DNA from 3 places in the Inquilinus sp. OTU3971 genome. Region 3 is predicted to be linked to each of the others. Evidence: riboswitches for the same ligand, from Rfam matches in the RefSeq annotation. Region 3 holds a riboswitch; each other region holds the start of a gene.
What was found. A riboswitch is a leader RNA that binds a small molecule or an ion and turns the genes downstream of it on or off. The one in region 3 is predicted to bind cobalamin.
Positions count from the first base shown of each region.

Region 1: linked by a shared signal. The riboswitch ahead of AAHM41_RS26570 (CbtB domain-containing protein) and the one ahead of cobU (bifunctional adenosylcobinamide kinase/adenosylcobinamide-phosphate guanylyltransferase) in region 3 are both predicted to bind cobalamin.
Region 2: linked by a shared signal. The riboswitch ahead of AAHM41_RS22305 (aromatic ring-hydroxylating oxygenase subunit alpha) and the one ahead of cobU (bifunctional adenosylcobinamide kinase/adenosylcobinamide-phosphate guanylyltransferase) in region 3 are both predicted to bind cobalamin.

Region 1 covers NZ_JASATH010000126.1:8,841-12,938, forward strand. Annotated here, with positions in the region: gene AAHM41_RS26555 (histidine phosphatase family protein) at 1-244, opposite strand, end outside; gene AAHM41_RS26560 (cupin domain-containing protein) at 303-719, opposite strand; gene AAHM41_RS26565 (SDR family oxidoreductase) at 751-1,503, opposite strand; cobalamin riboswitch at 1,719-1,870, shown strand; gene AAHM41_RS26570 (CbtB domain-containing protein) at 1,902-2,120, shown strand; gene AAHM41_RS26575 (CbtA family protein) at 2,132-2,902, shown strand; gene gph (phosphoglycolate phosphatase) at 2,907-3,539, opposite strand; gene AAHM41_RS26585 (DUF1287 domain-containing protein) at 3,573-4,098, opposite strand, start outside.
Region 2 covers NZ_JASATH010000093.1:26,225-30,322, forward strand. Annotated here, with positions in the region: gene AAHM41_RS22300 (hybrid-cluster NAD(P)-dependent oxidoreductase) at 1-999, opposite strand, end outside; gene AAHM41_RS22305 (aromatic ring-hydroxylating oxygenase subunit alpha) at 1,011-2,261, opposite strand; cobalamin riboswitch at 2,380-2,592, opposite strand; gene AAHM41_RS22310 (haloacid dehalogenase type II) at 2,793-3,515, shown strand; gene AAHM41_RS22315 (Lrp/AsnC family transcriptional regulator) at 3,544-4,029, shown strand.
Region 3 covers NZ_JASATH010000021.1:44,653-60,969, forward strand. Annotated here, with positions in the region: gene cobO (cob(I)yrinic acid a,c-diamide adenosyltransferase) at 1-320, opposite strand, end outside; gene cobN (cobaltochelatase subunit CobN) at 317-4,237, opposite strand; gene cobW (cobalamin biosynthesis protein CobW) at 4,237-5,280, opposite strand; gene cobU (bifunctional adenosylcobinamide kinase/adenosylcobinamide-phosphate guanylyltransferase) at 5,290-5,814, opposite strand; cobalamin riboswitch at 5,935-6,142, opposite strand; gene AAHM41_RS07930 (acyl-CoA desaturase) at 6,184-7,365, opposite strand; gene AAHM41_RS07935 (ABC transporter permease) at 7,442-8,476, opposite strand; gene AAHM41_RS07940 (sugar ABC transporter ATP-binding protein) at 8,666-10,162, opposite strand; gene AAHM41_RS07945 (sugar ABC transporter substrate-binding protein) at 10,327-11,352, opposite strand; gene AAHM41_RS07950 (hypothetical protein) at 11,458-11,763, opposite strand; gene AAHM41_RS07955 (ABC transporter ATP-binding protein) at 11,797-12,498, opposite strand; gene AAHM41_RS07960 (ABC transporter ATP-binding protein) at 12,504-13,256, opposite strand; gene AAHM41_RS07965 (branched-chain amino acid ABC transporter permease) at 13,249-14,217, opposite strand; gene AAHM41_RS07970 (branched-chain amino acid ABC transporter permease) at 14,222-15,145, opposite strand; gene AAHM41_RS07975 (ABC transporter substrate-binding protein) at 15,165-16,317, opposite strand, start outside.

The sequences.
Region 1 (4,098 bases), on a different contig from region 3:
TGGTCCAGGCCCGGTCGGCCCGCCGGATCATCGGCTTCAGCGTGGCCGCACGCGCCAAAGTGCGCTCCTCCAAAGGCTCGTCGGCGGGAAACGCCCCGGACCGGGTGGCGGCGGTGGCGCCGTGGCAGATCAGCGTCAGGCGGGTCGGCATCGGCGGGACCGTTCGGCGGCGGTGGTGCTCGCCGCCAGCAAAGCACAGCCCGAGGGCGATCGGCAGCAGATCGCTCGATCCCGCCCAAACCAACCGCAGCCGATCCTATGGGGTCACCGGCCGCGGCAGGGATACGACCACACGGCAATGCTCATTTCGGGTCCGGTATCACCAGCTCCGTTTCGTCGGTGTTGACGACGAAGACCGCAAGGAGTTTGGACGGCTCCGTCTCGCTGGCATTGGCGCTGACGCCGTGATGGTCGCCCGGCATCTCGGTGAAGTTCTCGCCGGCCTTGTAGATGCGCACCGGCCCCTGGTTGATCTGCATCTTGACGGCGCCTTCCAGCACGGTGGCATAGATCAGCGCCGATCTGGGATGGGTGTGCGCGGGCGAGTAGCCGCCCGGCCCGTATTCGACGAGAACGCCCTTGAGGCTCTTGCCGGGCACGTTCGGCAAGGCGTGCTCGTAGACCAGTGTTACCCTGGCGTTCTTGGAGCCCGAACCTTCGGCGAAGGCCGAGCTCGCGGGGATCGCGAGCAGAAGCGCTGCGAGAATGGTGTGTTTCATGGCGGGATGTCCTTGACGGGCGATGCCGGTGTCAGGCGGGGCGATGGTCGCGCAGCCACGCGTCGAGCGAGATGCGGCCGAGCCGTGCCTCGCCGAGCGGCACCAGCGAGGTCTCCTCGACCGTGCCGCCGAAATAGCGGGCCTGGGGATCTCTCACGACGGGACGGGTGTCGCCGACGGCATCGAGATAGCGGGCGATGATGCGGTCGAAGGGGGCCCGGTCGGGGCCGGCGATTTCGAAGGTGCCGTCCTGCGGCGCGGCGATCGCGGTCTCCGCCACGATGGCCGAGACATCGGCGGCGGCGATGGGCTGGAAGAGACCGCCCGGCAGGCGGATTACCCCGTCCACGACGCTCGACGCGGCGATGGCGCCGAGGAATTCCATGAACTGGGTGGCACGCACGATTGTGTAGGGCACACCAGACGCTTTGATCAGCCTCTCCTGCGCCACCTTGGCCTGGAAATAGCCATTGTCGGGCATCCGGTCGGTGCCGACGATGGAGAGCGCCACGTGATGGCGGATGCCGGCCGTGCGTTCGGCGGCGAGGAGGTTGCGGCCGGTGGTCTCGAAGAACGCGAGCACGGCCTGGGGTTCGAACGAAGGCGAATTGGCGACGTCGACGACCACCCCGGCGCCGTCGAGCGCTTCGGAAAGCCCCTCCCCGGTCAGGGTGTTGACGCCGGTGCTGGGGGAGGCGGCGAGGACATCGTGGCCCGATGCGCGCAGAAGATCGACGGCGCGCGAACCGATGAGCCCGCTGCCGCCGATGACGACGATCTTCATGGTTCACCTCTCGCGGACAGAATATCGAGCGCCGTCTCGGTCGAGGAGCATCCCCCTTCACCTCATGGCCGCGCCCGGAAACGAGATGGAGGATCGCGGATCGCAACCGCCTCCCACCATTGTGCCGACGGGTAGTCCGATACATCAAAGGATGGGCGATCCTCGACCTTGGCACAGGTCGGCCTCGGGGCCGCGAGGGCGGGCCGCGGCTTCGATTGACAGAAAGCAGGCCGCGACCCATGCTGCAGCCGGTTCGCCATGGATGCGGAAGCCGGTGCAAATCCGGCACGGTCGCGCCACTGTGACCGGGACGGCGTCGCCGACGCGGTTCCGGAAGTCAGACCCCGTCATGGCCCGGGTGCATATCAACGGGACGCGAATCCCAGGGGAGCGCTATCATGTCCGACATCACCGCCACGGCCCGTCCGATTTCCATTCCCGTCGGTCCGATTCCGGTCGGCGAGGTGCTGCCCTGGGCGGTGTTCGCCGGGCTGATCCTGCTGCTGGCGGTGTATTTCGTCGGCGCCGAGCAGGGCGCGACCGCGATCTTCTCCGGCAGCTATGTGCATGAATTCGTGCATGACGGCCGCCATCTGCTCGGCTTCCCCTGCCACTGAGGCCAACCGCCATGGTTGGGAGCCTTCTGCTGCGCGGCATGCTGGTCGGCGTGCTGGCGGGGCTGCTCGCCTTCGGCTTCGCCCGGATCTTCGGCGAACCCCAGGTGGACCGGGCCATCGCCCTCGAAGGGACGCTGGGCCATTCGCATGAGCATGGGGACGCCGCGGCTTCGGCCACCGCCGAGGCGGAGGAGCCCGAGCTGGTCAGCCGCGAGACCCAGGCCGGGCTGGGCCTGGCGACCGGTGCGGTCGTGTACGGCGCCGCCATCGGCGGGCTGTTCGCTCTGGTCTTCGCCTTCACCTATGGCCGGGTCGGCCGACTCGACGCCCGCGCCACCGCGGCGCTGCTGGCGCTCGCCGCCTTCATCGCGCTGGTGGTGGTGCCCGGGCTGAAATATCCAGGCAACCCGCCCGCGGTCGGCAACCCGGACACGATCGGCGAGCGCACGACGCTGTTCTTCATCATGCTGGCGATCTCGGTCGCGGCCCTGGTGCTGGCGGTCAACCTCGCCCTCGGCCTGGCCCGGCGCCATGGCGGCTGGGCGGCCGGCATGATCGCCGGGGCAGTCTATATCGCCATCATCGTCGTCGCCCAACTAGCCCTGCCGGTGGTGAACGAGGTGCCGGAGGGCTTCCCCGCCGACCTGCTGTGGCAGTTCCGGATCGCCTCGCTGGGCATGCATGCGGTGCTGTGGACCACCATCGGCCTGGGGTTCGGCGCCCTGGCCGAACGGTCCCTCGCCCGCCGCACCACCGGCGGGCGGTTCGCGCTGTCCCGCTGACCCTCTACGCCGGCAGCAGGTCGGCGAAGCGGCCCAGCCGCGCCGAGTCCTCGACCGGCACGGCCGGGCCGGTGCCCCAGTCGACGATCCGGCAGGGCACCCCGGCCGCCCGGGCGCAGGCCAGGTCGATGCCGGTGTCGCCGACATAGACCGTCTCGCCCGGCGCCACGCCCAGCGCCTCGAGCGTGTGCAGCAGCGGCCGCGGGTCCGGCTTCACATGCGGCGTGGTGTCGGCGCCGACGACCGCGGACAGATGCTGCAGCAGCCCGAGCCGGTCGAGCACCTGCTCGGCCAGCCGCTGCGGCTTGTTGGTGCAGATTCCGAGCCGGATGCCCGCGGCCTTCAACGCCGGCAGCGCCGTCGCCGCATCGGCATAGAGCCGGGACTCCGCCACCGGCCGGGCGGCGTAGTGGTCGAGATAGATCCGGGTGTCGCGGTCGACATCCTCTTCCGGCAGGCCCAGCGCGCGGTGCAGCTTGACCACGAGCATGCGCGCCCCCTCCCCCACCAGGGTCTCGATGAAGGCCACTTCCTGGGCCGGGGCGCCGCGGTCGGCCAGCATGCGGTTGACCGCATGGGCGATGTCCGGCGCGCTGTCCACCAGCGTGCCGTCGAGATCGAAGATGGCGGCCTTCATGCCGGGTCTGCCTGCTGTGGAATCCGCGCCGGCCTAGCCGGTGATGAAGCGGTAGCGGCCGGTGACCGGAAAGTCGAGCAGCCGATCCTCCAGCCGGGTCCCGCCGCCGATGTTGTGGACCACCAGCGGCGCCCCGCTGGTGCCGATCTTGGCCGTCGCGATGGCGATGTGCGGCAGATTGCCCGGCAGCATCTGGGTCACCAGGTCGCCCTCGGCGAAATCCTGCGGCGATTCGGCGGGCAGCGCCCGGCCGCGGCGGCGGAAGAAGGCCTGCAGGTTCGGCACCCGGCGGTGGTCGATGTTGGGATCCGGTCGCGACAGCCCCCAGGACCGGGGATAGCGGGAGAAGTTCTCCCGCATGTCCTCGTGCACCAGGCGCTGCAGGTCGATGCCGAAGGCGTCGCGATAGGCCCGGATCACCACATCGGTGCAGACGCCGCGGTCGCGGGGCACGTCGCCGCCGGGATAGGCCAGACGGGCATAGGCCGGGTCGTAAGTCACGGTCACGCCGATCTGGGCCTCGGCCGCCGCCGCCAGCCGCCGCGGCCAGTCCGGCGCT
Region 2 (4,098 bases), on a different contig from region 3:
GTCGGCGATGCCGCCATTGTGCTCCATCCGCACCTCGCCCTTCAGCTTGCGCACCAGGCAGGTGCCGCACAGGCCCTGGCGGCAGGCGGTCGGGATGCGCAGGCCGCAACCTTCCGCCGCCTCCAGAACGGTCTGGCCCGGCAGCACCGCCGCCTTGCGGCCGGAGCGGGTGAAGGCGACCTGCATCCCCTCCCCGGCCGTCTCCGGCGGCGGCGCGATCGGGGATGCCACCGGCACCGGCGCCGGAGTGGCGCCGAAGCTTTCCTCGTGCCAGCGCGCCGAGGGCACGCCGAGCTCGCCCGCCACGTGCCGGGCGGCCTCCATGAACCGATCCGGGCCGCAGCAGAACACCGTCCGCCCGGCCAGGTCCGGGCACAGGGCGGAGAGCAGCGCCCGCTCCAGCCGGCCGCTGGCCCAGCCCTCGCCCGCCGGCGCGCCGGTGACGACGAAGCGCAGCCTGAGGCCGGACGCGACCTCGGCCATGTAGCCCAGCTCCGACCGGAACAGCAGGTCCTGCGGCCGCCGGGCGAAATGGACATAAACCACATCGGTCTGCGGCGCGGTGTCGAACAGCCAGCGCGCCATCGACATCATCGGCGTGGCGCCGCTGCCGGCCGACAGGAACAGGTAGCGCTCGGCCGGGTGGTCGAGCAGCGAGAAGCGGCCGGTAGGCCCGTGCGCCGTCAGCGCGTCGCCGACCTTGAGCCTGTCGAACAGCCAGCGCGTGGCGACGCTGCCCGGCTGCACCTTGGCGGTGATCTTGGCGTGGTGCGGCCGCGACGGGGTGGAGGCCAGGGTGTAGGTGCGCAGGACCGGCTCCGGCCCCGCCGGCAGCTCCAGCGTCACGAACTGGCCGGGGCGGTAGGAGAACCAGCTGCCGTCCTCCGCCTCGAAGCGGAAGGTGCGGACGTCCGGCGCCTCCTCGCGGATGCCGATGCAGCGCAGCCGCGTGGTCTTCGCGTTCCACAACTTGGGCGTCGCGCTCAGAGGGCCGGGCACGTCCTGCCGCCTCAGGCCACGTCGCGGATCGAGGTGGCGGCGGTGCCGCCGCCGAGCCGATGGGTGAGGGTGTCGGCATACCAGTCGACGAACTGGATCACCGCGCCCTCATGCATCCGCGAATACGGCCCGGGCTCATAGGCCGGGGACAGGATGCCGCGCTGGTTCTCCTCGACGATGCGGCGGTCCTCGTCATTGGTCGCGGTCCACACCTCGGTCAGCGCCTTGAGGTCGTAGTCGACGCCCTCGACCGCGTCCTTGTGCACCAGCCATTTGGTGGTGACCTCGGTCTCGGTCGGGCTGATCGGCAGGATGCGGAAGCTCAGCGCGTGGTCGGCCAGCAGGTGGTTCCAGCTGTTCGGGTAGTGGTACAGCAGCATCGAGCCGAGCTTGGTGGTCGGGAACTCGGCCAGCAGGCGGTTCACCGCCGGCTGGCCGCTCATGGTCATCGAATGGGCGTCGTTGATGAACGGCACCCGCATCACCCGATACTGCATGTCGTCCGAGATCTGGTAGCGGCTGGGCAGGCCGATCGCCTCGCAGCTCTGCCAGTGCTCGAGAATCTCCGGGTTCTCCTCCATCCCCTTCTGGCCGCTGGTCAGGGTCGGCTGGTCGGAGAAGACGCGGCACAGCTCCGGATGATTGCCGGAGCAGTGGTAGCATTCGCGGTTGTTCTCCATCACCAGCTTCCAGTTGCCGCGCTCGATGATGGTCGAGCTGTGGGCGACCTTGGCCTCGGCCAGGAAATGCGGCGCCATATAGGGCTCGACCATGCGCCGGAACGGCTCGAAGTCGCGCGGCTGCTCGGCCAGCGAGATGAAGATCCAGCCGCCGACCTCGTGGCATGCCACCGGCTTCAGCCCGAACTGCGCCGGGTCGATCGCATCCATCATGTCGCGGGCGAAGATCAGCTTGCCCTCGAGGTCGTAGGTCCACTGGTGGTAGGGGCAGACCAGCCGCGGGCGCGAGCCGCGCTCGTCGGTGCACAGGCGCGAGCCGCGGTGGCGGCAGACATTGTGGAAGGCGCGGATGGCGCGGTCGCGGCCGCGCACCACGATCACCGGATACTCGCCGATCTGCACGGTCAGGAAATCACCCGGCCGCGTCACCTCGCAGGCATGGCCGACGAACAGCCAGTCCTTGTAGAAGATGTGCTCCAGATCCAGCGCGAGATAGGCGGGGCTGGTGTAGAAATCCCGCTTCAGGCTGAAGCCCGGCGCGCGGGACAGCAGATCCATCAACATGGCCGAACGCGCTTCCATACCCGATCTTCTCCTCTGGGCACGGTCGCAGATGTGGCTTCCGGGTACGCGCCCCCGAGGACCGGCGACCGAACCGGACCCTCGCGAACATGCCCGCCGACCGCCCACCGCGATCATCGAGACAAACTCCCTCGAGGCTGGTTTCCGGGCTCCGGCGGGCTTCTTGGCCGGTGCGGCGCCTTCCCGGATCGCTCCAGTGGCCCCTGCCGCACCTTACACCGCCGTTACCGTTGCGGGGGCAGCGCCGGACTTCCACCGGCTTCCCAATTCTCCGATCCGCCGCTGCTCTGTTCCACAGCATCGGACCGGCACCTCTTGGCGGCGATCATGGCGCGACTCCGCGGCCCCGCACGCTCCAGAGCCGACACGCCATGACGCGGCTGCGACACGAGTCCCAGCCCCCGGCGACTCGGCATTTCCTGCTGCTGAGCGACCGCGCTGCGCCAGCCTCTGCCGCCGCCGGATGCGAATGCGCAGCCCCTGCCGGCACCGCCGGCGGACAATCGGGAAATCGAAACCGGAGGACGCATCATGACGCTGACCGATTTCAAGATCCTGACCTTCGACTGCTACGGCACGCTGATCGACTGGGAGACCGGCATGGTCAACGCGCTGGCACCGCTGACCGCCCGTGCCAAGCAGCCGCTGACCCGCGACCGGATCCTGGAGGCCCATGCCCGCCATGAATCGGCACAGCAGCGCTGGACCCCGGCGCGGCGCTACAGCGAGCTGCTGGCGATCGTCTACAAGCGCCTGGCCGAGGAATGGGGCGTGACGGCGAGCTGGGAGGAGGCGCTGGCCTATGGCCGCTCGATCAAGGACTGGCCGGCCTTCGCCGACACCGCCGGCGCGCTGCAGTACCTGAAGAAGTACTACAAGCTGGCCATCCTCTCGAATGTCGACAATGCCAGCTTCGCCCTCAGCAATGTCCGGCTGCAGGTCGAGTTCGACGCCGTCTTCACCGCCGAGGACATCGGCAGCTACAAGCCCGCTTCGCGCAACTTCGACTACATGCTGGAGAAGCTGGGCGGCATGGGCATCGCCCCGGGCGAGGTGCTGCACACGGCGGAGAGCCTGTTCCACGACCACGAGCCGGCGACGGCGGCGGGGCTGGCCACCTGCTGGATCCACCGCCGCCACGCCGAGGGCGGCTTCGGCGCCACCATGAAGCCGGCGACCGAGCCCAAGGTCGATTTCCGCTTCACCAGCATGGCGGAACTGGCAAAAGCTCACCAGGAGGCGCTGCGGGGCTGAGTCCCGCAGCCGATCGGACGAGGGCAGGATGGCGCCGAAGCTGGACCGGATCGACATCGCCATCCTGGCCCGGCTGCAGGCCGACGGGCGGATCACCAACGCCGCGCTGGCGGACGCGGTCGGCCTGTCGCCCAGCCCCTGCCTGCAGCGGGTGAAGCGGCTGGAGGCGGCGGGCTATATCGCCGGCTACGGCGCCCGCATCGCGCTGGCCAAGCTGACCGAGACCGTGACCGTGTTCACCGAGGTGACGCTGAGCGACCACCGGCGCGAGGATTTCATCCGCTTCGAGGCCGGGCTGGCGACGGTGGAGGAGCTGCTGGAGTGCCACATGGTCAGCGGCGGCTACGACTACCTGCTGCGCTTCCTGACCCGCAGCATCGCCCATTACCAGCAGGTGATGGAGGCGCTGCTGGACCGCCGTCTCGGCATCGAGAAGTACTTCAGCTACATCGTCATCAAGTCGCCGATCCTGCGCCAGGCCGCCCCGCTGCAGAAGCTGCTGCGGGGGGAGTAGGATCGATCATCAGAACAGAACCGCCTTTTTTCTTCCTCCCCCTCCCGCAGGGGGCTATCGGATTCACAC
Region 3 (16,317 bases):
TGAGTCTCCCAGGTGAAGCCCTCGCCCATCGCGGCGATGGTCACAAGGTCGGGGAACCGCTCCAGCACATGGCGCTCGCCGGTGTCCCAGCTGCCCTTGACGAACTGGACCACGCCGGTGCGGAAGCCGTGGCCGATCGACCGCAGCACCATGCCGAAGGCGGCGGTCGACTTGCCCTTGCCCTTGCCGGTGTGGACGATCAGCAGGCCCTTCTCGATGGTCTTGCCGGCCAGCATCCGGTCGCGCACCGCCTTCTTCTTCGCCATCTTCTCGGCGTGGCGGGCGTTGATCTCGTCCTCGGTCATGCCGTCGGTGTTCATGAGAGGGGCTCCTTCGTCATCAGGTCGAGCTCATGGGTGACGGCATTGGCGCGCGGCTGCCACAGGCCGCGGTCCAGCGCCTCCTGCAGCCGCTCCGCAATCTCGCGCGCCGCGGCCGGGTTGGCCTGCTCCAGGAAGGTCCGCACCTCGGGGTCGCCGAGCATCGCATCATAGACCAGGTCGAACTGGTGGTCGGCCACGGCGTCGGTGGTGGCGGCGAAGGCGAACAGGTAGTCGACCGTCGCCGCCATCTCGAAGGCGCCCTTGTAGCCGTGGCGCATCACGCCGCGGATCCATTTCGGGTTGACAACCCGGGCGCGGACGACGCGGGCGATCTCCTCGCGCAATGTCCGGATCACCGGCCGCTCGGGGCGCGAATGGTCGTTGTGCCACACCGTCGGCCGCGCGCCGGAGAGGTGGTGGATCGCCGCCGCCAGCCCGCCTTCGAACTGGTAGTAATCGTCGGAATCGAGCAGATCGTGCTCGCGGTTGTCCTGGTTGTGGACGACGGCTTCGACCTTCTGAAGCCGGCGGGCGAACAGGTCATGCGCCGCCGCGCCCTCGGCCCCGTCGCCATAGGCCCAGCCGCCCCATTCCAGATAGGCGCGGCCGAGATCGGCCTCGTCCCGCCACAGCTTCTCGTCGACCAGCGCCTGCAGCCCGGCGCCATAGGCCCCCGGCTTCGAGCCGAAGACCCGGAAGCCGGCGCGGCGGCGGGCCTCGGCCTCGGGCATCCCGCCCTCGACCAGCGCCGCCGTTTCGGCCCGGACGCGGGCTGCCAGCGGGTTCGCCGCCTCCGGCTCGTCCAGCGCGGCGACGGCGCGGACGGCGCTGTCGAACAGGTCGATCTGGCTCGGGAAGGCGTCGCGGAAGAAGCCGGAGACGCGCAGGGTGACATCCACCCGTGGCCGGCCCAGTACCCCTTCCGGCATGACCTCGAAGCCGGTGACCCGACGGGACGCCGGGTCCCAGCGCGGCTGCACGCCGAGCAGCGCCAGCGCCTGGGCGATGTCGTCGCCGCCGGTGCGCATGTTGCTGGTGCCCCAGGCGCTGAGCGCCATGGTGCGCGGCCAGTCGCCATGCTCCTGCCGGTGCCGCTCGACCAGCAGCGAGGCGGATTTCCAGCCGAGATGCCAGGCGGCGGGGGTCGGCACCGTGCGGCTGTCGACCGAGTAGAAGTTGCGGCCGGTCGGCAGCACGTCCAGCCGGCCGCGGGTCGGCGCGCCGGAAGAGCCGGCCGGCACGAAGCGCCCATCCAGGCCGCGCAGCAGCCCGTCGATCTCGGCGGCGCCGGAGCGGTCGACGGAGGGCGCAACCGTGGTTTCGATCTCGCCGAGGACGGCGGCAGTGGCGGCCCAGCCTGGCTCTGGTGCCCGCGCACCGGCGACGAGGTCGCGAGCCAGCCCCTCCAGCCGCTCGACCGTGTCGCCACAGGTGCGCCAACCCGTCTCCGGCCCCAGCACCGCCGGCCGCGGCCCGGCCCAGGCGTCGCCGAAACGGCAATCCAGCGGATCGAAGCCGAGGCCGAGATCGGCCGCCAAGGCGCGGATCAGCGAGGCGTCGCCGCCCTGCCCCGTCCCGCGCGGCACCCGGGTCAGCGCCACCAGCAGGTCGGTGCGCTGGTCGCCCTCCGGCGAGCAGCCGAAGATGTGCAGCCCGTCGCGGATCTGCATCTCCTTCAGCTCGCAGAGATGGTTGTCGATCTGCGCCAAAGCGGAGTCGGAATCGGCGTCGGCCGCCACGCCGCAGTCGCGGTCCAGCCCGGTGGAGCGGGCGAGGTCGAGGATGCGGTCGCGCAGATGGGCCAGCCGGCGCGGATCCATGCCGGCGGCCTCGTAGTATTCGTCGACCAGCGCCTCGAGGTCCTTCAGCGGGCCGTAGCTTTCGGCCCGGGTCAGTGGCGGCGTCAGATGGTCGATGATGACGGCGGCGGTCCGGCGCTTGGCCTGGGTGCCCTCGCCCGGGTCGTTGACGATGAAGGGGTAGAGATGCGGCACGGGGCCGAAGGCGGCCTCCGGGAAGCAGTCCTGCGACAGGGCCAGGGCCTTGCCCGGCAGCCATTCCAGGTTGCCGTGCTTGCCCATATGGACGATGGCCTGCGCCCCGAAGTCTCGCCGCAGCCAGGCGTAGAAGGCCAGATAGCCGTGCGGCGGCACCAGCGCCGGGTCGTGATAGGTCGCCTGCGGGTCGATATTGTAGCCGCGTGCCGGCTGCACGCCGATGAGGACATGGCCGAAGCGGTGGACGGCCAGGCGGAAGGCCTCGCCCTCAACGAAGGGATCGGCCTCGGGCTCGCCCCAGCGGGCCGTCACCGCCATGCGCACGGCCCCGGGCAGGCCGTCGAAATAGGCGCGATAGTCGGCCAGGGGATAGGACACGCCGCCGGCCCGGTCGGCACGGGCCTCCAGCGCGTTGGTCGGTCCGGCGGAGACCCGGGCCATCAGCGCCGCCGAATCCGCGGGCAGATCCGCGACGGCATAGCCGGCAGCCGCCAGCGCGCGCAGAACCTCGACCGTCCCGGCCGGGGTGTCGAGGCCGACGCCGTTGCCGAGGCGGCCGTCGCGGTTCGGGTAGTTGGCCAGCACCAGCGCGACCTTGCGCCCGGCCGGCGGCGTGCGGCGCAGCCCGGCCCAGGCGGCGGCGAGATCGGCCACGAAATCGATGCGGTCGGGCACCGGGCGATAGGACACCACGGTGCATTCGGTCAGCTTGTCCCAGCGCGCCTCCGACTTGAACGACACGGCGCGGGTCAGCACCCGGCCGTCGATCTCGGTCAGGGCGACGTTCATCGCCAGGTCCTGGGCCGACAGGCCGCGGGTGCCCTCGCGCCACGCCGCCTCGGCCCCGCCGGAGAACACCACCTGCAGCACCGGGCAGTCCGCCGCGTCGAACGGCGTCGGCTGGGCCGGGCCGCCGGGGCTGGAGACGGCGAAGCTGGTGGCGTTCAGGATCACCGAAGGCGGGTGGCGGGCGAAGGCGTCCGCCACCAGCTCGGCCGAGACCGCGTCCTTGAGGCTGGAGACGAAGACCGGCAGCGGGTTCAGCCCGCGCTGCCGTAGCGTCGCGACCAGCGCGTCGACCGGCGCCAGGTTCCCGGCCTGGACCAGGGCGCGATAGAAGACGAGGCCGATGACGGGGGCCGACTCGGCATGTGGAACGGCCTCCTCAAATCCTCCCCCTCCCCATGCGGGTGGGGGTAGGGGGTGGGGTTTGTCGACGAGGGGATCAGGCTCATCCCCGTCATTCGGCTCTTTCGGCGCGAGCCCCCTCCCCCTGCCCCCCTCCCGCAAGGGGAGGGGGAGAGTGTTTGGCAAGGGCTGAGCCGCTTCGCTCCACCGCCGCTCGATCTCCGCGAACGACGGATGCCTCAGATCCGGCCAGTACAGCCCCGCGCGCAGCAGCGGCCGGGGCTCGGCCCAGGGCAGGTCGTGGCCGGCCAGGGTCGCGGCATAGGCCAGGAAGCTGCGGGCGTTCTCAATCCCGCCTTCGACCAGGTACCGCCATAGCCGGCCCCGCGCCTCTGCCGGCAGGGTCGAGAGGTCGTCGAGATCGGCATCCGGCTTGTCGTCGCCCGGCAGCACGGCCAAGGCGATGCCCTCGCGCCGGCAGGCGGCGTGCACCTGCTCGATGCCATAGCGCCAGTAGCCGGCGCCGCCCAGCAGCCGCACCACCACCAGCTTCGCCCGGCTGACCACGTCGTCGACATAGGTGTCGACCGACAGGTGGTGGCCCAGCTGCAGCAGGTTGGCCAGGCGCAGCCGCGGGAACTCCTCGCCGAATCCGGACCGCGCCGCCGACAGGCAGGCGAGCTCGGTGTCCGCCGCGGTCAGGACGACGATGTCGCCCGGACTCTGGCCCAGATCGACCGCCTCCGACCCGTCGGCGATGCTGCCCGGCTTGGCGGCGAGAAGATGCATCAGGCCGCCAGCGCCGCGGTGATGGCGGCGCGGTCGAGGCCGCGCTCGCCGATCACCACCAGGGTGGTGCCGCGGACCTCGTCGGCGCGCCAGGCGCGGTCGTAATAGTGCTGGATGCGGCCGCCGACCGCCTGCACCACCAGCCGCATCGGCTTGCCAGCGACCGCGGCGAAGCCCTTCAGCCGCAGGATGTCATGCGCCTCGATCACCGGCTTCAGCTTGCGCGCCAGGGCATCCGGGTCGGCGACGGTGCCGAGATCGACATGGAAGCTCTCGAAATCATCGTGGTCGTGCTCCTCCTCCGCATCGTGATGCGAGGGGCGCGCCGCCAGGTCGTCCTCGGCCGCGGCGCCGAGGCCCAGCAGCACCCCGGCGTCGATGGCGCCGTGCCGGGCCTTGACCACCTTGACCCCCGGCCGCAGCTGGGCGGCGAGGCCGGTCGAGACGGCGGACAGCGACGAGTCGTCCAGCAGGTCGGTCTTGTTCAGGATCACCATGTCGGCGCAGGCCAGCTGGTCCTCAAACAGCTCCTCCAGCGGGCTGTCATGGTCCAGCGCCCCCGCTGAACCAACTGGGGCGGCCGCGCGCTGAGCCGCCAGGGCCTCCTCGTCCGGCACGAAGCGGCCCTCGGCCACGGCGGCGCCGTCGATCACGGTGATGACGCCGTCGACCGTCACCCGGGTGCGGATCTCCGGCCAGCCGAACGCCTTGACCAGGGGCTTCGGCAGGGCCAGGCCGCTGGTTTCGATCACGATGTGCTCCGGCGGCTCGGCGCGGGCCAGCAGCTTCTCGATCGTCGGGATGAAGTCGTCGGCCACGGTGCAGCAGATGCAGCCATTGGCCAGCTCCACCACATCCTCCTCGCGGCAGGTGGCGTCGCCGCAGCTGCGCAGCAGGTCACCGTCCACGCCGACATCGCCGAACTCGTTGATGATCAGCGCCAGCCGGCGGCCGTTCGCGGTCTGCAGCAGGTGGCGGATCAGCGTGGTCTTGCCGGCGCCGAGGAAGCCGGTGACGACGGTGGCCGGAATCTTTGCGGGCATTCGGGGTCCTCAGGCGGATTTCAGGGTCAGGGGAAGGCCGGCGGCGACGAAGACGACCGAGGGCACGACGGCGGCCACGGCCTGGTGCAGGCGCCCGGCATGGTCGCGGAAGGCGCGGGCCAGGGCGTTGTCGGGGACGATGCCGAGCCCTACCTCGTTCGACACCAGCACCACCGGGCCGGGCGGCGCCGCGAGCCAGCGCACCAGCCGGTCGGTCTCGGCGGCGATGTCGCGGTCGGCATGCATCAGGTTGGACAGCCAGAGCGTCAGGCAGTCGACCAGCACGGCACGGCCGGGACCGGCGGCCTGGCCCAGCGTCTCGACCAGGTCGAGCGGCGCCTCGACGGTGCGCCAGCGCGAGCCGCGCTGCGCCTGGTGGTGGGAGATGCGCTCCACCATCTCGGCATCCCAGGCCTCGGCGGTGGCGAGGTAGATGCAGTCGCCGGGCTGGCTCTCGACCAGCGCCTCGGCATGGCGGCTCTTGCCCGACCGGGCGCCGCCCAGCACCAGCGTCGCCGCCGGGAGCTCAGCCATGAATCGGTCGGTGCAACATGCCCTCGCCCTTCGCTCGGCCGGACAGGGCTTGGACGCCGGAGACGGTGCCCGAGAGGCGCCGCGCATCCCGCGCCACCGGTTCACCCCGCCCGGCGGTTCGCACGCATCGCCTCGCCGGCAGGTCTCCTGGCTCGCGGGTCATCGCCTGCCTCCGCCTTCCCGGCCATCGGCCAGTGGCTGTCGGAGGTGGGCTCGCCGCCTACAGTTGCGGGGGCAGCCGCGGATCAGGCCAAGGATCGGCCATCCCGCGTTCCCTTTTCACCCCTCGGGCGTCCGCCTTCGGGGAACCGGCTGCGCGATGGCGGCACAGTAGGCGGCGTATCGCGGGCGGTCAATCGATGCCGCGGCTCAGGCCGCGGCCAGGCGCCGGCCGACGGCTTCCAGGACCAGGCGGTGGGCCCGCTCGACGATGTCCTCCATCGACCGGGACTTCGCGAACATCGCCGCCGCCCGCAGCCGGACCTCATCCCGCGTCGGAAAGCTCGGGAGATGCGCCTTGGCCAGCAGGTCCACGGTCTTGTGCTGCGCGGTCGCCAAAGCGTCGCGGAGGTCGGCCAAGGTCGGCGCATGGGCATGGGCCAGCGCCTCGTGCAGCGCCGCCGCGATCCGCTCGGTCGGGAAGCTGGCCGCCAGCTCGGCCGCTGCGCGCTCGATGATCTTGGTGCCGAGCCGCTGCTCGTTGCGCAGCACGGCCTCGGGCGGAGTTTTGAGGTTCCAGACCACGCCGCACCAGGACAGGGCCTTCAGGATGTAGAAGGTCGGGTCGACCTCCCACCATCTGAAGCCCTGGCGCACGCTGCTCTGATAGGCATGGTGGTTGTTGTGCCAGCCCTCGCCCATGGTCATCAGGGCGAGCAGCCAGTTGTTGCGGGAATCGTCGCCGGTGACATAGCGCTTGCGGCCATGCACATGGGCCAGGGAGTTGATGCAGAAGGTGCCGTGATAGACCAGCACCGTGCTCCAGACGAAGCCGACAACCAGCCCGGGCCAGCCGCCGATCAGGAAGGTGATCGCGGCCAGGATGACGGCCGGGGTCAGCTCGTATTTGTGCAGCAGCATCAGCTCGGGGTAGCGCGCGAAATCGGCGATCTTGCTCAGATCCGTCGTACGGTGGCGGGTCGAGAAGATCCAGCCGAGATGGGCATAGACGAAGCCCCGGTGCCGGGGCGAATGCACGTCCTGCTCGGTGTCGGAATGAAGGTGGTGGTGCCGGTGCTTGGCGGCCCACCACAGCGTGCTCTTCTGCGCCGTGCTCTGCGACAGGAAGGCCAGGATGAACTGGAACACCCGGCCGGTGGAATAGGCGCGATGGGCGAAATAGCGGTGGTAGCCGGCCCCGATCGCGAAGATTCGCAGGAAATACAGGACCATGCAGATCGCCACGGACTGCCAGGTGACGCCGGTCCAGATCGCCGCGAAGGCGGCGAGGTGGAGCAGGACGAACGGACCCGCCTCCGGATACAGGATGTCCTCGTGCTCGTCCGTAGGCGCGACCGGGCCGGTCTGCGAGGTGGCCATGGGCTCCGTCATATATGCTCGTCTCTGGTGCATCGACCTCGACGAAAGGGCGCCGGGCGTCCCCTAGATAGGGATCGGCGCGGCGCCGTCAAGCGGACGTAGCGCCGCGCACCGTCCGCAGGCGCTGAGCGTAGACGTTGATCACCAGGGCCGCCAGCAGGATCAGGCCGCGGATCAGGATCTTCAGGAAGCTGTCGATATCGACATGGTCCAGGCCGTTGTTCAGCACGCCCAGGATCAGCACGCCAACGATGGTGTTGCCGATGCCGCCACGGCCGCCGAACAGGCTGGTGCCGCCCACCACCACCGCGGCGATGGCGTCGAGCAGGAAGGTGTCGAACTCGTTCTGCTGGGCGCTGCCGAAATAGGCCACGCCGAGCATGCCGGCGAGGCCCGAGCACACCGCCGAGATCACCATCACCGCGCCGATGACGACCCGGACATTGACGCCGGAGAACTCCGCCGCCTCGCGGTTGCCGCCGACCATGTAGACGTAGCGGCCGAAGCGCGTATAGGTCAGCACCAGATGGGCGATCAGCAGCGTGATCCCGGCCACGATCACGATCCAGGGAACGCCGCCGATCGACCCCGAGCCCAGGGTGACGAGGATCGGCGGCACGGCATAGGCGATCTGGCCGCGCACCAGCATGGCGCAGATGCCGGCGCCGATCTGCATCATCGCCAGCGTCATGATGAAGGACGGGATGCCGATCCGGGTCACGCCGAAGGCATTGATCAGGCCCAGCACGGCACAGCTCGCCAGCGCCACCAGGATCGCGGCCCAGCCCGGCAGCGGCACATTGGCGATGTTCACATAGGATTCCTGCACCGTCAGGAAGGCGACGACGATGCCGGCGGCGTTGGCGATGGCGGCGACCGACAGGTCGATCTCGGCACACAGGATGACGAAGGTCAGGCCGACGGCGATAATCGCCGTGACCGACACCTGGTTCAGGACGTTGCTGAAATTGTCGACCGTCAGGAAGGACGGGCTGGCGACGCCGAAGAACACCAGCAGGGCGATCAGCGTGATGAAGGGCGCGATGTTGCGCAGCTGGCTGCCCAGCATCGCGCCGAGCCTGGCGCCGGTGCTGCGGGTGGTCTGTGTGGTCTGCGCGCCCATCAGGTTTCCGCCCCTATAGCGATCCGAAATACAAAGTCGTCACGGCGAGCCCCGAAGGGGCGTGGCCATCAGCGGCACCGGCCCCTGGATGGCCACGGCGCTCCGCGCCTCGCCATGACGGGGAAAGGACCGAGGAGTCCATCTCAAAGGTCATTGGTATGACATGCAAAGAGATGCCCGACATTCCTGTCACGCCGCCTCGAGCAGGCGGTCCTTGCTGACCGTGCCGTCCGCGAATTCACGGGCGATCTGGCCCTTGCGCATCACCAGGATGCGGTCGGCCAGCGCCAGCACCGTCTCCGGCTCGGCCGAGACCACCACGACACCGATGCCCTGGTCGCGCAGGCCGCGGACGATACCGACCACATCCTCCTTGGCGCCGACATCCATGCCGCGGGTCGGCTCGCTGAGGATCAGCACGCGCGGTGGGTAGGTCAGCCACTTGGCCAGCGCCACTTTCTGCTGGTTGCCGCCCGACAGCGCGCCGAGCTCGGCATCGACATGCGGGGTGCGGATGCGCAGCGTCTCGACGTGCTTCCGGGCGATGCCGCGCTCGGATTCCGGCTTCAGCAGCCAGCGCGAGATCCGGTCGAGGATGGCGATCGAGACGTTCTTGTAGATCGGCTCATGGTGGAACAGCATCGCCCGTCGGCTCTCCGGCACGAAGGCGATGCCGGCCCGCCGCGCCTTGGCGGTGCTGGACAGTCGCGCCGGGCGCCCGGCGACCGAGATCCGGCCGCTGTCGGATGGCAGCTTGCCGAACAGGGTGCGCGCCAGCTCGAGCTGGCCGCAGCCCATGAAGCCGTAGATGCCCAGCACCTCGCCGGCCCGCACCTCGAGCGAGATGTCGCGGTAGCGGCCGGCCAGCGACAGCCTGTCGACCGACAGCACCACCGGATGGCCGGGCTTCGGGTCGAGCCGGAACTCGCCGGTGTAGCTCTCCTCCAGCTCGTCATGGCCGGCGCCGATCATGCGGTCGATCAGCATCATCTTGTCGGTCTCGGCGGCCGGCGCGCTCATGACCCGCTGGCCGTTGCGGAACACCGTCACCGAATCGGAGATCCGCAGGATGTCGTCGAGGAAATGCGAGATGAAGACGAAGCTGCGCCCCTCGTCGCGCAGCCGCCGCAGCACGCCGAACAGCCGCTCGATCTCCGGCGGCGACAGGGCGGAGGTCGGCTCGTCCAGGATGATGATGCGGGCGCCGGAGAACAGCACGCGGGCGATCTCGATCAACTGCTGCAGCCCGATCGGAAGCGCGCCGGCCGGGGTGCGCGGGTCGAGGTCGATGCCGAGGCGGCGCAGCTGCTCCTCCGCCGCGCGCCGCATGCCGGCCCAATCGACCAGGCCGAGCCGGGTCAGCGGCTGCGCGCCAAGGAACACGTTCTCGGCGACGCTGAGGTCCGGCACGATGCTCAGCTCCTGATGCACCATGCCGACGCCGGCGGCCAGCGCGTCGCGGGCCGAGCGGAATCGGACCTCCCGCCCGTCGATCTGCATCCGGCCCTCATACCCGGAATGCACGCCGGCGATGATCTTCATCAGGGTCGACTTGCCGGCGCCGTTCTCGCCGACCAGGCCATGGATCTCGCCGGCCTTGAGCGCGAAGTCGACATCGCGAAGGGCTCGGACGCCGCCGAACGCCTTCGAGATGCCGCTGAGCTCGAGCACAAGGGTCTGGGTCATCGTCCGGGTCTGTTCAGCGTTTCCAAGCGTCCGCCCTCGTCGTCATTGCGAGGAGGCGCAGCCGACGAAGCAATCCAGGGGCCGGTTCGCTTGGCCCTGGATTGCTTCGCTGCGCTCGCAATGACGGTTCCGGAAATCCTGAAATACCTCTCCTACCGATGGGATCAGATCAGGAAGTGGTCCTGCATCCACTGCATCCCGGCCGCGTTCGCCTTGGTCACGACCGGACCGTCGGTGACCACGGATTTCGGGATGCCGCCCTCGCCGCTCTTCTCGCCGGCAGTCACGGCCGCGACCCCGGCGATCACCGCGCCGCCATGGATGCGGCAGGACGGGTTGCGCACGGTGGCGTACATGCGCCCATCCGCCACCGCCTGGATCGCCGGCGGCATGGCGTCGACGCCGCCGATCAGGATGTCGGTCCGGTTGCGGGCCTTCATCACGTTGTAGGCGGCCAGCGCCATGTCGTCATTGTGGAAGAAGGCGGCGCTGATCTTCGGGTACTTGGTCAGGTGGGTTTCCCAGATGCGCGCCGTCTTCGACACGTCCCAGTCGGCCGGGTCGGTGTTCAGCACCTCGATCTTCGGGAACTGCTTGACCACCGATTCGAAGCCGCGGGCCCGGCCCTGCGCCCCGGTGTGCCCGAGCGCGCCCTGGGTCATGATGATCGTGCCCTCGCCATTGATGGCGTTGCACAGCGCCTGGGTCACGGCCCCGCCCATGAACTCGTTGTCCGGGGCCAGGAAGGAATGGACATTGAGCTGGTCCAGCGGCGCGATCAGCGTGTCCATGTCGATCACCGGGATGCCGGCGTCGATCATCTTCTGCACCGGCTGGGTCAGGGTGCCGATGCCGAAGGCCTGGATCGCCACGAAATCCCATTTCTGGGACGCCATGTTGTCGATCGCGGCGCGCTGCTTCGGCGCCGCCAGCTCGCCGTCGAACCAGGTGATCTCGACGTTGAACAGCTTGCCCCAGTATTCCGCCGCCTGCTTGCCCTGGGCGCACCAGGTGGCCTGCAGCCCGGCGTTGGAGAAGGCCGCCTTCAGCGGCTTTTCGGACCGGCCCGCGGCTTCCGCCGCCTGGGCCGCCATCTTGAAATCCAGCCCGCCGAGCGCGGCTGCCGCGCCGGCCGTGGCCGCAGCGGCCATGATGAAATCACGCCGGCTGCGATGCTCGCGATCGCCCATGAACGTCCTCCCAAAATCGTGCTGTCGAAACGCAGTCACCCGAGGCTTCTTCCGAGCCCCGGCGAAACTCTGGCAGCGGTCGGGAGGCGACGCAACGGCTATTTGTCAGACAGTTTGCCCGCGCACCTTGCTCTGCCCGACGCGGGCGGCGAGGACGGAGAAGGCCGGCGCCGGCTCCTCGGCCGCGGCCTTGTTGGCCATGCGGAGATAGCGCAGCGGGAAGCAGATCGCCTCGACATTGGCGGCGCTGACCTCGGCCGGGCGCCGGACATCGGCAACCAGGCAGGATTCCGCCTTGGCCAGCGCCTGGTCGATCTCATCGACGCTGAGCAGTCCCTTGTCGCGCAGCGCCGTCATCAGCGCGGTCAGGGCGGCATAGACGCCTTCGAGCTGGAGGTTGGCGGTGTTCATCTGGCACTCCCGGGCTGGACGACGATATCCCGATCATAGCGCGAGATAGCGGTCCCGTATGCCCTCGGCTGTGGCGAGCTCGGCGCTGGTGCCGGTCCATGCCACCCGCCCCTTCTCGATCACCGCGTGGCGCTGGGCCAGGCGCAGCAGGGCGTCGAGGGTCTTGTCGACGATCAGGATCGACTGGCCCTCGCCCTTCAGCCGGTCGAGGCAGCTCCAGATCTCGGCCCGGATCAGCGGCGCCAGCCCTTCGGTCGCCTCGTCCAGCACCAGCAGCTTCGGGTTGGTCATCAGCGCCCGGCCGATCGCCAGCATCTGCTGCTCGCCGCCGGACAGCTGGGACCCGCGATGCCGCCGCCGCTCCGCCAGCCGCGGGAAGACGGCATAGACCCGGTCGAGCGTCCAGGGCGCGGCGCGGCGGAAACGGTCGGCGGCGGTGGCGACCAGGTTCTCCTCGACCGTCAGGGTCGGGAAGATCTGCCGCCCCTCCGGCACCAGCCCGATGCCGGCCTGGGCGACTCGGTAGGGCGGCAGGCCGGTGATGTCGGCGCCGTCGAAGCGGATGCGGCCGGCGCCCGGGCGCAGCAGGCCCAGCAGGCTGCGAATCGTCGTGGTCTTGCCCATGCCGTTGCGGCCGAGCAGCGTCGCGATCTCGCCCGCCGCCACGGTCAGGGACACGCCGAACAGCACCTGGGCGCCGCCATAGCCGGCCTCCAGCCCCTCGATCTCCAGCAGCGCGGTCACGCAGCCTCCTCGCCGAGATAGGCGGCGCGGACCCCGGGGCTGGCACGGATCTCGGCGGGCGTGCCGGTGGCGATGACGCGGCCGTAGACCAGGACCGAGATGCGGTCGGCCAGGGCGAAAACCGCGCTCATGTCGTGCTCGACCAGGATCATCGGCAGGGTGCCGGCCAGGCCGCGCAGCAGCTCGACCAGCTTGGCCGTCTCCTCGCGCCCGGTGCCGGCCATCGGCTCGTCCAGCACCAGCAGCTTCGGCTCCAGCGCCAGGGCCATGGCGAGCTCGAGCTGGCGCTTCTCGCCATGGCTCAGCGTGGCGGCCGGCACCTCGGCGCGGCTGCCGAGGCCGGTGCGCTGCAGCAGCGCCCGGGCCGCCGCGTCGATCTCAGGGTCGCGGCCGACCGGCCGGATGAAACGGAAGCTGGAGCCGCGCCGGCGCTGAACTGCCGTCGCCACGTTCTGCAGCGTGGTGAAGCCGGGCAGCAGGCGGGTGATCTGGAAGGTGCGGGCCAGGCCGCGCTGAGCCCGGCGATGCGTCGGCAGGCGGGTGATGTCCTCGCCGAGGAAGCGGATGGTGCCGGCATCGGGCACCAGGCGGCCGCAGATCTGCTGGATCAGCGTGGTCTTGCCGGCGCCGTTCGGGCCGATCAGGGCGTGGATCTCGCCGGGCCGGACGTCGAAGCCGACGCCGTCGGTGACGGTCAGGGCGCCGAAGCGCTTGCACAGGCCGTCAACGGCTAAGACCGGATCAGTCATGCCGCACCTTTCCCAGCAGCCCGCCCAGCCCGCCGCGCAGGAACAGCACCACCAGGATCAAGAGCGGCCCGAAGATCAGCCGCCAATGCTCGGTGACGCCGGACAGCAGCTCCTCGGCCAGCAGGAAGGCAGCGGCGCCAACGATGGCGCCGTGCAGGCTGCCGATGCCGCCCAGCACCACCATCACGATCAGCTCGCCCGAACGCTGCCAGGACATGTAGGCCGGGCTGACGAACTCCGCCTGGATCGCCAGCAGCGCCCCGGCCAGCCCGGCGATGGCCCCGGCGATCACGGTGGCGGCCAGGCGATAGGCGAAGGGGTCGTAGCCGAGGGCGCGCATCCGCTCCTCGTCCTCGCGGCAGCCGCGCAGCACCCGGCCGAAGCGCGACCGGGTGATGGCGCGGCACAGCGCCCAGGCGGCGACCAGCAGAAGCAGGACGATGTAGTAAAAGGCTGACCGGTCGTTCAGCCAATCAAAGCCGGCGACCAGCGGCCGGGACCACAGCGTCAGCCCGTCGTCGCCGCCATAGGCGGACAGGCTGGTCATGGTGAAATAGGCCATCTGGCCGAAGGCCAGGGTGATCATGATGTAGTGCACGCCGCGGGTCTTCAGCGACACGGCGCCGGTCAGCAGCGCGAAGGCCGCGGCGGCCAGCATCGCCGCCGGCAGCAGGACCAGCCCCTCCTCCAGCCCCGCATCCATCAGGATGCCGACGGCATAGGCGCCGAGGCCGAGGAAGGCGGCATGGCCAAAGGAGACCAGCCCGCCATAGCCGAGGATCAGGTCGAGGCTGACCGCGGCGATGGCGAAGATCATGATCCGGCCGGCCACGGTCAGCGGATAGGTGCCGCCGAGCAGCGGCGCCGCGACCGGCACCAGCGCCAGCACGGCGAAGATCAGCAGCGCCGGCCAGACCGAGCGCAGCGCGGACGGGGATGCGCCGATTTCCGCTGTGGTCATCGCGTCACTGGCCATGGGCGGGGAACAGCCCGGCCGGGCGCCAGAACAGGATCACGGCCATCAGCAGGTAGATCAGCATCGAGGCCAGCGCCGGCCCGACCTGGTTGGCGGCGGCGGGCGCCAGCACCAGGCGGAACAGGTCGGTGGCGAAGGACCGGCCGAGCGTGTCGACCAGGCCGACCAGCAGCGACGCCATGAAGGCGCCCTTGATCGAGCCGATGCCGCCGATGACGATGACGACGAAGGCGAGGATCAGGAAGTTGTCGCCCATGTTCGGCTCGACCGCGAAGATCGGCCCGGCCAGGGCGCCGGCGAAGCCCGCCAGCATGGTGCCGACGCCGAACACGATCATGAACAGCCGGCGGATGTTGACGCCCAGCGCCGAGACCATGTCGGCGTTGCTGGCCCCGGCCCGGACGCGCATGCCGACCCGGGTGCGCGCGATCAGCAGCCACAGCAGCAGGGCGACGCCGAGCCCGGCCGCCAGCACGGCGAGGCGGTAGACCGGGTACAGCAGCCCCGGCATCAGCGCGATCGACCCCGACAGCGCCTCCGGCGTCGGATAGCTCAGCGGCGACGAGCCCCAGATCGCCCGCACCGCTTCGTTGAAGAACAGGATCAGCCCGAAAGTGGCCAGCACCTGGTCGAGATGGCTGCGGCCGTAGAGGTGCCGGAAGACCAGGACTTCGAGCAGCAGGCCCAGCAGCAGCGCCGCCGCCAGCGCCAGCAGCAGGGCCAGCAGGAAATGCCCGGTCAGCCCGTAGAAGGCGACGGCGAAATAGGCGCCCAGCATGTACTGCACGCCATGCGCCAGGTTGATGAAGTCCATCACCCCGAAGACCAGCGTCAGCCCGGCCGCGATCAGGAACAGCAGCACGCCGAGCTGCAGCCCGTTCAGGGCCTGGACGACCAGGAGGGTGGTGCTCACCGGCCGGCCGTCCTTCCGCTCAATCCATCTTGCACTGGTCGGCGTAGGCGTCGCCGTAATGCGGGAAGACGGTCTCGACCCGGCTGGTGACGATCTTGCCGTCGTCGCGCTTCACCACCTCGGTCAAATAGAAGTCCTGGACCGGGAAGTTGTTCTTGTTCCAGGCGAAGTCGCCGCGGACGCTGGTCCATTCGGCGTCGCGGATGGCGGTCTTCAGCGTCTCCGCATCGGTCTTGCCGCCGGCCTGGCGGATGGCGGCGTCGATCAGCTTGGCGGCGTCGTAGCCGTTGGCGGCGTAGAGCGCCGGCGCGTAGCCGTATTCCTTCTCGAAGGCGGCGACGAAGGCCTTGTTGGCGGGGTTGTCGAGATTCGGCGCCCACTGCGCCCCGGCGAACAGGCCGAGCGCCGCGTCCTTGGTGGCCGGCAGCGTGGTCTCGTCGACGGTGAAGGCGGACAGGAACGGGATGCGGTCGGCCAGGCCGGCCTGGCGGTACTGCCGCACCAGGTTGACGCCGGAGCCGCCGGGCATGAACACGAACACGCCCTGCGGCTCGGCCGCCGCGATCTTCGCCAGCTCGGCGGAAAAATCCTGCTGGTTGACCTGGGTGTAGATCTCCTCGACCACCTCGCCCTTGTAGTGGCGCTTGAAGCCGGCCAGGGCGTCCTTGCCGGCCTGGTAGTTCGGGGCGATCAGGGCGACCTTGGCCCAGCCCTTGTCCTGGGCATATTTGCCCATGACCTCGTGGTTCTGGTCGTTCTGGTAGGAGACCGAGAAGAAGTACGGGCTGCAGCCCTTGCCGGCCAAGGGCGACGGCCCGGCATTCGGGCTGATCAGGATCTTTTCGGCGTCGGTCACCGGCTTGGCGATCGCCATCATGACGTTGGAGAAGACGACGCCGACGACGATGTCGACCTGGTCGCTCTCCAGCAGCTTGCGCACCTTGTTGACGGCGATGTCGGGCTTCAGCTCGTCATCCTCGACCACCACCTCGGTCGGCAGGCCGCCGAGCGTGCCGCCCAGCTCCTTGACCCCGAGCTGGAAGCCGTCGCGCATGTGCTGGCCCAGCGCCGCCGGCGGGCCGGAGAGCGTGGCCATGAAGCCGACCTTGAGCTTGCCCTCTTCCGCCTGCGCCGCGAGCGACACCGTCGCCATCAGCGCGGCCGCCAGCAGG